3 linked regions of the Puniceibacterium sp. IMCC21224 genome follow. The protein of the gene in region 3 binds, or shares a complex with, the protein of the main gene of each other region. Links are inferred from orthologs where the notes say so. Each region holds a gene or a part of one and is shown on either strand. Other genes may lie near its edges.

Region 1 (2,869 bases), 730 kb from region 3 along the record:
GATTGTGGTATCGACACCATCGACAATCAGCTCACCCAGGGCGCGATTCAGTCGCGCCAAAGCTTCTGGTCGATCGCGTCCATGCACGATCAGTTTGCCGATCAGGCTGTCGTAATAGGGGGGAATCCGGTAGCCATCATATAGCGCGGAATCCATTCGCACCCCCAGGCCACCCGGCGCATGATACTGGGTGATACGTCCCGGGCTTGGCGCAAAGTTCGGCAATTTCTCGGCGTTGATGCGGACCTCGATGGCGTGGCCATTGATCTTTAGATCATCCTGGCTGAACGACATCGGCAGGCCCGAGGCGACGCGGATCTGTTCGCGCACCAAATCGACGCCAAAAATGCCTTCGGTCACGGGATGTTCAACCTGAAGTCTGGTGTTCATCTCGATGAAGTAGAAATCGCCGTTCTCATACAGAAATTCGATGGTGCCAGCGCCAGTGTAGTTGATCGCCGCCACGGCGTCTGCACAGGTTTTTCCAATGCGGGCGCGTTCCTCGGCTGTGATGCAGGGACCAGGGGCCTCTTCGAACACCTTCTGATGGCGGCGCTGAAGCGAGCAGTCGCGCTCGCCCAGATGCACCGCGCCGCCCTTGCCATCGCCAAAGACCTGGATTTCGATATGGCGCGGGGTGGTCAGGTATTTCTCGATATAGACTTCGTCATTACCAAACGCGGCCTTGGATTCGGAGCGGGCGGTGTGGAAGGCGTGCTCCATCCCAGTGGCGTCGAGTGCAACTTTCATGCCGCGCCCCCCGCCGCCGGCCGTGGCCTTGACGATCACTGGATAACCGATTTCTTCCCCGACTGTTCGGGCGGTATCCAGATCGGGCACACCACCTTCAGAGCCTGGGACGCAGGGCACACCAAGCGCCTTCATCGTGTCCTTGGCGGTGATTTTATCCCCCATGGTACGGATATGTTCGGCGGTCGGGCCGATAAAGGTTAGGCCGTGATCTTCGACAATCTGCACGAAGCGGGCATTTTCCGAAAGAAAGCCGTAGCCGGGGTGGATCGCCTGAGCGCCGGTCACTTCGCAGGCCGAGATGATGGCGGGAATCGACAGGTAGGAGTTTATCGAGGGCGGCGGACCGATGCAGATCGTCTCGTCCGCCATGCGCACATGCATGGCGTCACTGTCAGCGGTGGAATGCACCGCCACCGAAGCGATTCCCATTTCGCGGCAGGCGCGGATGACACGCAGGGCAATTTCGCCCCGGTTGGCGATCAGGATCTTGTCAAACATCGGAGCGGCCTTATTCGAGGATCACGAGCGGCGCACCGTATTCGACGGGGGCACCATCCTCGACCAGAATGCGTTTGACCACGCCCGCACGTGGCGCGGGAATATGGTTCATGGTCTTCATTGCCTCGACGATCAACAGCGTGTCGCCTTCTGACACCGGCTGACCGACATGGATAAAGGCAGGCGAGCCTGGTTCACCCTGCATGTAGACGGTGCCGACCATCGGTGAGGTCACAGCGCCCGGATGGGCCGCGGGATCCTCGGCTGCGGGGGCCGTTGCCGCAGCCGCGGGAGCCGCAGCAACGGCCAGTGGCGCGGCGGCCACGGGGGCCGGTGCAATCTGCGTCTGACGGCTGACACGGACGCTGAGACTGTCGTCGTCGCCATATTCACGTTTGACCTGCAATTCGGTCAGGTCGTTTTTGCGCAGCAATTCGGCCAGTGCCTGGATAAAGGCCACATCTGCGTCGTGTTTCTTTTCGGTCATGAATCCTCGCCCGGTTCAACTGCGAACGGCCCTGCGGGGCCACCATCGGCTGCCCGCTTGTAGCCCATAGGTCGCGGTATGAAAAGCGATGCTGTAGACGAATGAGTGCGGCGGCCCGGTCCTGTCAGGCAAAGATGTCCAAATGGTGGTGACTGGCCGGGTTCTTGGGCGGTACAGCGTCGTCCGAGTCGGGTGGCATGATCTGTCCCGCTATGGCGACATGCGCTGCGACGCCGGTCGAGTTGGGCTCTTGAGGGGGCGTATTGGTCGTCCCCGTCGGGTCGGATGTCGGGGTGGTATCGCGCGCCGCATCGGGAGTGATCGGGTCAGAGCGTTCGGAGGAAAGTGCGGCGTCCCTGTCGGTTTCGGCAATGGTATTTCCGGTGGTTGGGTCGATTCCCGCCTGCTCTGATAAAAGAGCGATGATTTTCAGCTGGGTGATCGAAGGGGGCGCGATATGGGTTGCAGGATCTGGCCTACCTTGCGCCTCGAACCATAGGCGGGCGGTCGATTTGTCCTGTTCGAGGCCTGTGTCGCTGGTGGACTGTTGATTGACAGGGGCGACTTTGCGACTGGTCGATGGCAGGGGCGTAGTGGCGGGCAGGCCCAGCGGATGGCCGGTGGTCTGCGGTGCTGCCCATGGCGCGAGCGTCGGAACAAGCATGATATGCGTCCTTTGTAGCTGTGGCCCCCGACCTCAGACTAGCAGAAGAGACGCCGATTTCGGCGGAGAATCAAAGCAAAAGGTTAACGCCAGCCGCATTACCGGAAAAATCACGTTTAGGATGCGGGCCACCAGCGCGGCCCGCATCAAACGATCTCAGTCGCGATGCATCCGATTTTCGATCAGGTCATCCACCACGGACGGATCGGCGAGTGTCGAAATATCGCCAAGGGTTGCGTGGTCGTTTTCCGCGATCTTGCGCAAGATACGGCGCATGATCTTACCCGAGCGGGTCTTGGGCAGGCCGGGCGCCCATTGAATCAGGTCCGGCGAGGCGATCGGCCCGATCTCTTCGCGCACCCAGCCGCGCAGTTCTTTGCGCAACTCCTCGGTGGGTTCGACTCCGTTCATCAGGGTGACATAGCAATAGATGCCCTGACCTTTGATGGCGTGGGGATAGCCAACCA
Region 2 (2,918 bases), 730 kb from region 3 along the record:
CCTACGCCTTTTTGACCATCCGCGAGGTTGGCGTTGCTCAGCCAATATTCCGCGGGTGGATGGTTGCTTCGGCCCCGGCGTTGAACGCACTGGATCATCCGCGTTACGATGTCTGGGTGCTGCGCTGCAAGACCTCTTGACCCGAGGCTGGAAGCGGCACTGAGAGTATGTTCGCCTGAGCGTCCAGTGCATCCGCAAGACGACGCTGATAGTTAGAACGCGATATTTCGACGGCCCCCAGAGAGGCGAGGTGCGGTGTCAGGAATTGGGTGTCAAACAGCATGAAACCGGTCGTGCGCAGGTGGCAAATCAACCAGGCCAGCGCGACCTTTGATGCGTTGGTACGGCGAGAGAACATAGATTCTCCGCAAAAGGCCGATCCCAGGGTGACACCATAAACCCCACCGACGAGTTCGCGGTCTTGCCAGATTTCCAGTGAGTGTGCCTCACCCCGCCGGTGAAGGGCGCTGTATAAGGCAAAAATCTCGTTACTGATCCAGGTTTCATCCCGATCCGCGCATCCATGTACGACCTCTTGAAACGCCTGATTCAAGGTCACGGAGAACGTGTCGCGGCGCAATTGCCGTGCGAGGCTGCGCGAAATATGAAACCCTTCGAGTGGAAATATGCCCCTTCGCTGCGGATCGACCCAAAAAATCTCTGGATCATTGCGGCTTTCTGCCATCGGAAAGACGCCGTCACGGTAGGCCAGAATCAAAAGATCGGGTGTCACGTTCACGCCGACGCGGGCCCAAAAGTTTCGTGAAAACCTTTGGCAAGACTTTGTTCAAAAGTCTTTGGCGCGCGTCGGGTCATGAAAAAACTAGCCTTGCTGAAGTGCCTGTTCCAGCCATTTTTCCAACCAGTGGATATTGTAGGTTCCGGCATGGATATCGGGGTCCTGCAGCAGCGCGTGGAACAGCGGGATTGTGGTATCGACACCATCGACAATCAGCTCACCCAGGGCGCGATTCAGTCGCGCCAAAGCTTCTGGTCGATCGCGTCCATGCACGATCAGTTTGCCGATCAGGCTGTCGTAATAGGGGGGAATCCGGTAGCCATCATATAGCGCGGAATCCATTCGCACCCCCAGGCCACCCGGCGCATGATACTGGGTGATACGTCCCGGGCTTGGCGCAAAGTTCGGCAATTTCTCGGCGTTGATGCGGACCTCGATGGCGTGGCCATTGATCTTTAGATCATCCTGGCTGAACGACATCGGCAGGCCCGAGGCGACGCGGATCTGTTCGCGCACCAAATCGACGCCAAAAATGCCTTCGGTCACGGGATGTTCAACCTGAAGTCTGGTGTTCATCTCGATGAAGTAGAAATCGCCGTTCTCATACAGAAATTCGATGGTGCCAGCGCCAGTGTAGTTGATCGCCGCCACGGCGTCTGCACAGGTTTTTCCAATGCGGGCGCGTTCCTCGGCTGTGATGCAGGGACCAGGGGCCTCTTCGAACACCTTCTGATGGCGGCGCTGAAGCGAGCAGTCGCGCTCGCCCAGATGCACCGCGCCGCCCTTGCCATCGCCAAAGACCTGGATTTCGATATGGCGCGGGGTGGTCAGGTATTTCTCGATATAGACTTCGTCATTACCAAACGCGGCCTTGGATTCGGAGCGGGCGGTGTGGAAGGCGTGCTCCATCCCAGTGGCGTCGAGTGCAACTTTCATGCCGCGCCCCCCGCCGCCGGCCGTGGCCTTGACGATCACTGGATAACCGATTTCTTCCCCGACTGTTCGGGCGGTATCCAGATCGGGCACACCACCTTCAGAGCCTGGGACGCAGGGCACACCAAGCGCCTTCATCGTGTCCTTGGCGGTGATTTTATCCCCCATGGTACGGATATGTTCGGCGGTCGGGCCGATAAAGGTTAGGCCGTGATCTTCGACAATCTGCACGAAGCGGGCATTTTCCGAAAGAAAGCCGTAGCCGGGGTGGATCGCCTGAGCGCCGGTCACTTCGCAGGCCGAGATGATGGCGGGAATCGACAGGTAGGAGTTTATCGAGGGCGGCGGACCGATGCAGATCGTCTCGTCCGCCATGCGCACATGCATGGCGTCACTGTCAGCGGTGGAATGCACCGCCACCGAAGCGATTCCCATTTCGCGGCAGGCGCGGATGACACGCAGGGCAATTTCGCCCCGGTTGGCGATCAGGATCTTGTCAAACATCGGAGCGGCCTTATTCGAGGATCACGAGCGGCGCACCGTATTCGACGGGGGCACCATCCTCGACCAGAATGCGTTTGACCACGCCCGCACGTGGCGCGGGAATATGGTTCATGGTCTTCATTGCCTCGACGATCAACAGCGTGTCGCCTTCTGACACCGGCTGACCGACATGGATAAAGGCAGGCGAGCCTGGTTCACCCTGCATGTAGACGGTGCCGACCATCGGTGAGGTCACAGCGCCCGGATGGGCCGCGGGATCCTCGGCTGCGGGGGCCGTTGCCGCAGCCGCGGGAGCCGCAGCAACGGCCAGTGGCGCGGCGGCCACGGGGGCCGGTGCAATCTGCGTCTGACGGCTGACACGGACGCTGAGACTGTCGTCGTCGCCATATTCACGTTTGACCTGCAATTCGGTCAGGTCGTTTTTGCGCAGCAATTCGGCCAGTGCCTGGATAAAGGCCACATCTGCGTCGTGTTTCTTTTCGGTCATGAATCCTCGCCCGGTTCAACTGCGAACGGCCCTGCGGGGCCACCATCGGCTGCCCGCTTGTAGCCCATAGGTCGCGGTATGAAAAGCGATGCTGTAGACGAATGAGTGCGGCGGCCCGGTCCTGTCAGGCAAAGATGTCCAAATGGTGGTGACTGGCCGGGTTCTTGGGCGGTACAGCGTCGTCCGAGTCGGGTGGCATGATCTGTCCCGCTATGGCGACATGCGCTGCGACGCCGGTCGAGTTGGGCTCTTGAG
Region 3 (2,770 bases):
TAGCCGCGCACGTCCTTGGTGTTGAGCATGCCACAGATCAGATACGTGGGGCGGGCAGGCAACTGTGCCAGATGTGCGGCCAGCGCGTCGCCTGCGGCGGGGTTGTGACCGCCGTCAAGCCAGAGTTCCGCTTGCGGTGCCAGATCCGCCAGAGCACCTGTGCGCAGCCGCTGCATACGGGCGGGCCAGTCTGCGTGGGTTACAGCGGCTTCGCAGGCTTCCTCGGGCGCGCCAAGATGGCGCAGTGCCGCCAGTGCCGCGCCCGCGTTCATGTATTGATGCGCGCCGGGTAAGTTGGGCAGGGGCAGGTCCAGCAACCCGGTTTCGTCCTGATAGATCAGCCGCCCGCGTTCCTCACAGGCATGCCAATGCTGGCCATGCGCCAAAAGCGGCACACCAAGTCGGGCAGCCTGCGCCTCGATCACCGCCATGCCGTCGTCAGTTTGCGGACCGACGACGCAGGGTACGCCGCGCTTGAGGATCCCCGCCTTTTCAAAGGCGATCTTGGATACGGTGTCGCCAAGATAGCTTTCATGATCCATCGACACCGGGGTAATGATGGTCAGCGCGGGTTTGGCAACAACGTTGGTGGCATCGAGCCGACCACCAAGACCGACCTCAAGCAGCGTGTAGTCCGCGGGTGTGCGGACAAAGGCCAAAAGTGCTGCGCAGGTCGTGATTTCGAAATAGGTGATCGGGTCGGACCCGTTGGCGGCGTAACATTCGTCCAGTACATGCGCTAGGTCGGGCTCGGCAATCAGAGTCCCGGCCAGGCGGATGCGTTCGTGAAACCGTGTCAGATGCGGCGAGGTATAGGCGTGGACACGCAGATCCATCGCCTCGAGCCCGGCGCGGATCATCGCCTGTGTCGATCCCTTGCCATTGGTTCCGGCGATGTGGATGACTGGCGGCAGTTTTTGTTCCGGGTGATCCAGCGCCTCAAGCAGACGCCAGACGCGGTCTAGCGTAAGATCAATGATCTTGGGGTGCAGCGCCATCATCCGGTTCAGGATGTGGTCCGAAGAAAACACCGTCATTTTTGCGCTGGAGCAACCGACACTTTCGCCTCGTCGGCGTCATTGTCGGTGGGTGCAGGCAGATCACCGGCAATTGGCGGTGGCAGTCGCATCAGCATCCGAATGATCGAGATCAACTCGTCCCGCATTTTGCGCCGGTCGGTGACCCGGTCCAGCATGCCGTGTTCCAGTAGATATTCGGCGCGCTGGAACCCCTCGGGCAGCTTTTCGCGGATCGTCTGCTCAATCACGCGGGGACCGGCAAAGCAGATCAGCGCATTCGGCTCGGCAATCTGGACGTCCCCCAGCATGGCGTAAGAGGCGGTGACGCCACCAGTGGTCGGATGGGTCAATACGACGATATAGGGCAGGTTTGCTTCGCGCAGCATCTGGATCGCGACGGTCGAGCGGGGCATTTGCATAAGGCTCAGGATACCCTCCTGCATCCGGGCACCACCAGCGGCGGAAAAGAGGATGAGCGGACGCTTGAGCCGAACCGCCTCTTGCGCGGCCTTGACGATGGCGTTGCCCACATACATGCCCATTGAGCCTGCCATGAACGAAAAATCCTGCGCGGCCGCAACGATGGGCGTGCGCCCCATGTCGCCCGTGACGACCAGCATCGCCTCTTTTTCGGCCGTGGATTTCTGCGCGGCACGCAACCGGTCAGGATATTTCTTTTGATCGCGGAACTGTAGCGGATCGGCCAGCGGTTCGGGCACGGCGACATCGTGAAAAACGCCGCCGTCGAACAGGGCGAGGAACCGTTCGCGCGGGGTGATCGCCATGTGGTGCGCGCAGTTCGAACAAACCCAGAGATTGTCGCTGAGTTCGCGGTGAAACAACATCGTGCCGCATTCATCGCATTTCGACCAGAGGTTCTCGGGCACTTCGCGGCGCGAGAAAATCGAGTTGATGCGGGGGCGGACGTAGTTCGTGATCCAGTTCATGCCGTTCTTTCCCGGGTCGCCAGAATATGGCTGACTTAAGCGGGTGTCGTAGGAAATGCAATGCAGGCAAGGCGGTCTGGTCGCACCAGGGGCCACGCTGGTGGCGCAGGCAGTGTGATATCCGACTTGTGGTGACGGGGGGGCTTGGGTATTCCGGGGGGCACAACCGATTTTCAGGGAGGGCAGGCCATGCTCAAGCGTCCGTTCGACAAATCCAAATTGCCCAGCCGCCATGTGACCGAGGGTCCGGCCCGCGCGCCGCACCGGTCATATTACTACGCAATGGGCATGTCCGAGGCCGAGATTCATCAGCCTTTGGTCGGTGTCGCCACCTGCTGGAACGAGGCCGCGCCCTGTAATATTTCGCTCAACCGGCAGGCGCAGGCAGTTAAAATGGGGGTCAAGCAGGCCTTTGGCACCCCGCGTGAATTTACTACCATCACCGTGACGGACGGTATTGCCATGGGTCACGAGGGCATGCGCTCCAGCCTCGCCAGCCGCGAGGCGATTGCCGATACGGTCGAACTGACCATGCGCGGTCATTGCTACGACGCCATCGTGGGTCTTGCCGGGTGCGATAAATCCCTGCCAGGCATGATGATGGCCATGGTGCGACTCAACGTGCCATCGGTCTTTATCTATGGTGGGTCGATCCTGCCGGGGCGGTTGCATGGTAAGGACCTGACGGTACAGGATGTCTTTGAAGCCGTGGGCAAGCATCAGGCTGGCAATTTCTCGGATGAGGAACTCGAAGAGCTGGAGCGTGTCGCCTGCCCGAGTGCCGGAGCCTGTGGTGGTCAGTTT

What was found. Proteins that work in one complex are often made in the same cells at the same time.
Region 1: the proteins of accD (region 3) and accB are in contact, whole or in part, in a solved structure (PDB 8UXZ), measured with the Escherichia coli proteins. The link is inferred for Puniceibacterium sp. IMCC21224 from one-to-one orthologs.
Region 2: the proteins of accD (region 3) and accC are in contact, whole or in part, in a solved structure (PDB 8UXZ), measured with the Escherichia coli proteins. The link is inferred for Puniceibacterium sp. IMCC21224 from one-to-one orthologs.

The regions. Positions count from the first base shown.
Region 1 is NZ_LDPY01000001.1:1,434,894-1,437,762, forward strand. It holds accB (acetyl-CoA carboxylase biotin carboxyl carrier protein), read right to left. Parts: upstream 1,739-2,869; coding sequence 1,262-1,738; downstream 1-1,261. Other genes in the region: accC (acetyl-CoA carboxylase biotin carboxylase subunit), read right to left, coding at 1-1,251; IMCC21224_RS06620 (hypothetical protein), read right to left, coding at 1,863-2,402; acs (acetate--CoA ligase), read right to left, coding at 2,559-2,869. UniProt on the Escherichia coli protein: This protein is a component of the acetyl coenzyme A carboxylase complex; first, biotin carboxylase catalyzes the carboxylation of the carrier protein and then the transcarboxylase transfers the carboxyl group to form malonyl-CoA.
Region 2 is NZ_LDPY01000001.1:1,433,969-1,436,886, forward strand. It holds accC (acetyl-CoA carboxylase biotin carboxylase subunit), read right to left. Parts: upstream 2,177-2,918; coding sequence 824-2,176; downstream 1-823. Other genes in the region: IMCC21224_RS06600 (DUF2155 domain-containing protein), read left to right, coding at 1-140; aat (leucyl/phenylalanyl-tRNA--protein transferase), read right to left, coding at 104-739; accB (acetyl-CoA carboxylase biotin carboxyl carrier protein), read right to left, coding at 2,187-2,663; IMCC21224_RS06620 (hypothetical protein), read right to left, coding at 2,788-2,918. UniProt on the Escherichia coli protein: This protein is a component of the acetyl coenzyme A carboxylase complex; first, biotin carboxylase catalyzes the carboxylation of the carrier protein and then the transcarboxylase transfers the carboxyl group to form malonyl-CoA.
Region 3 is NZ_LDPY01000001.1:708,237-711,006, forward strand. It holds accD (acetyl-CoA carboxylase, carboxyltransferase subunit beta), read right to left. Parts: upstream 1,967-2,770; coding sequence 1,034-1,966; downstream 1-1,033. Other genes in the region: IMCC21224_RS03185 (folylpolyglutamate synthase/dihydrofolate synthase family protein), read right to left, coding at 1-1,037; ilvD (dihydroxy-acid dehydratase), read left to right, coding at 2,156-2,770.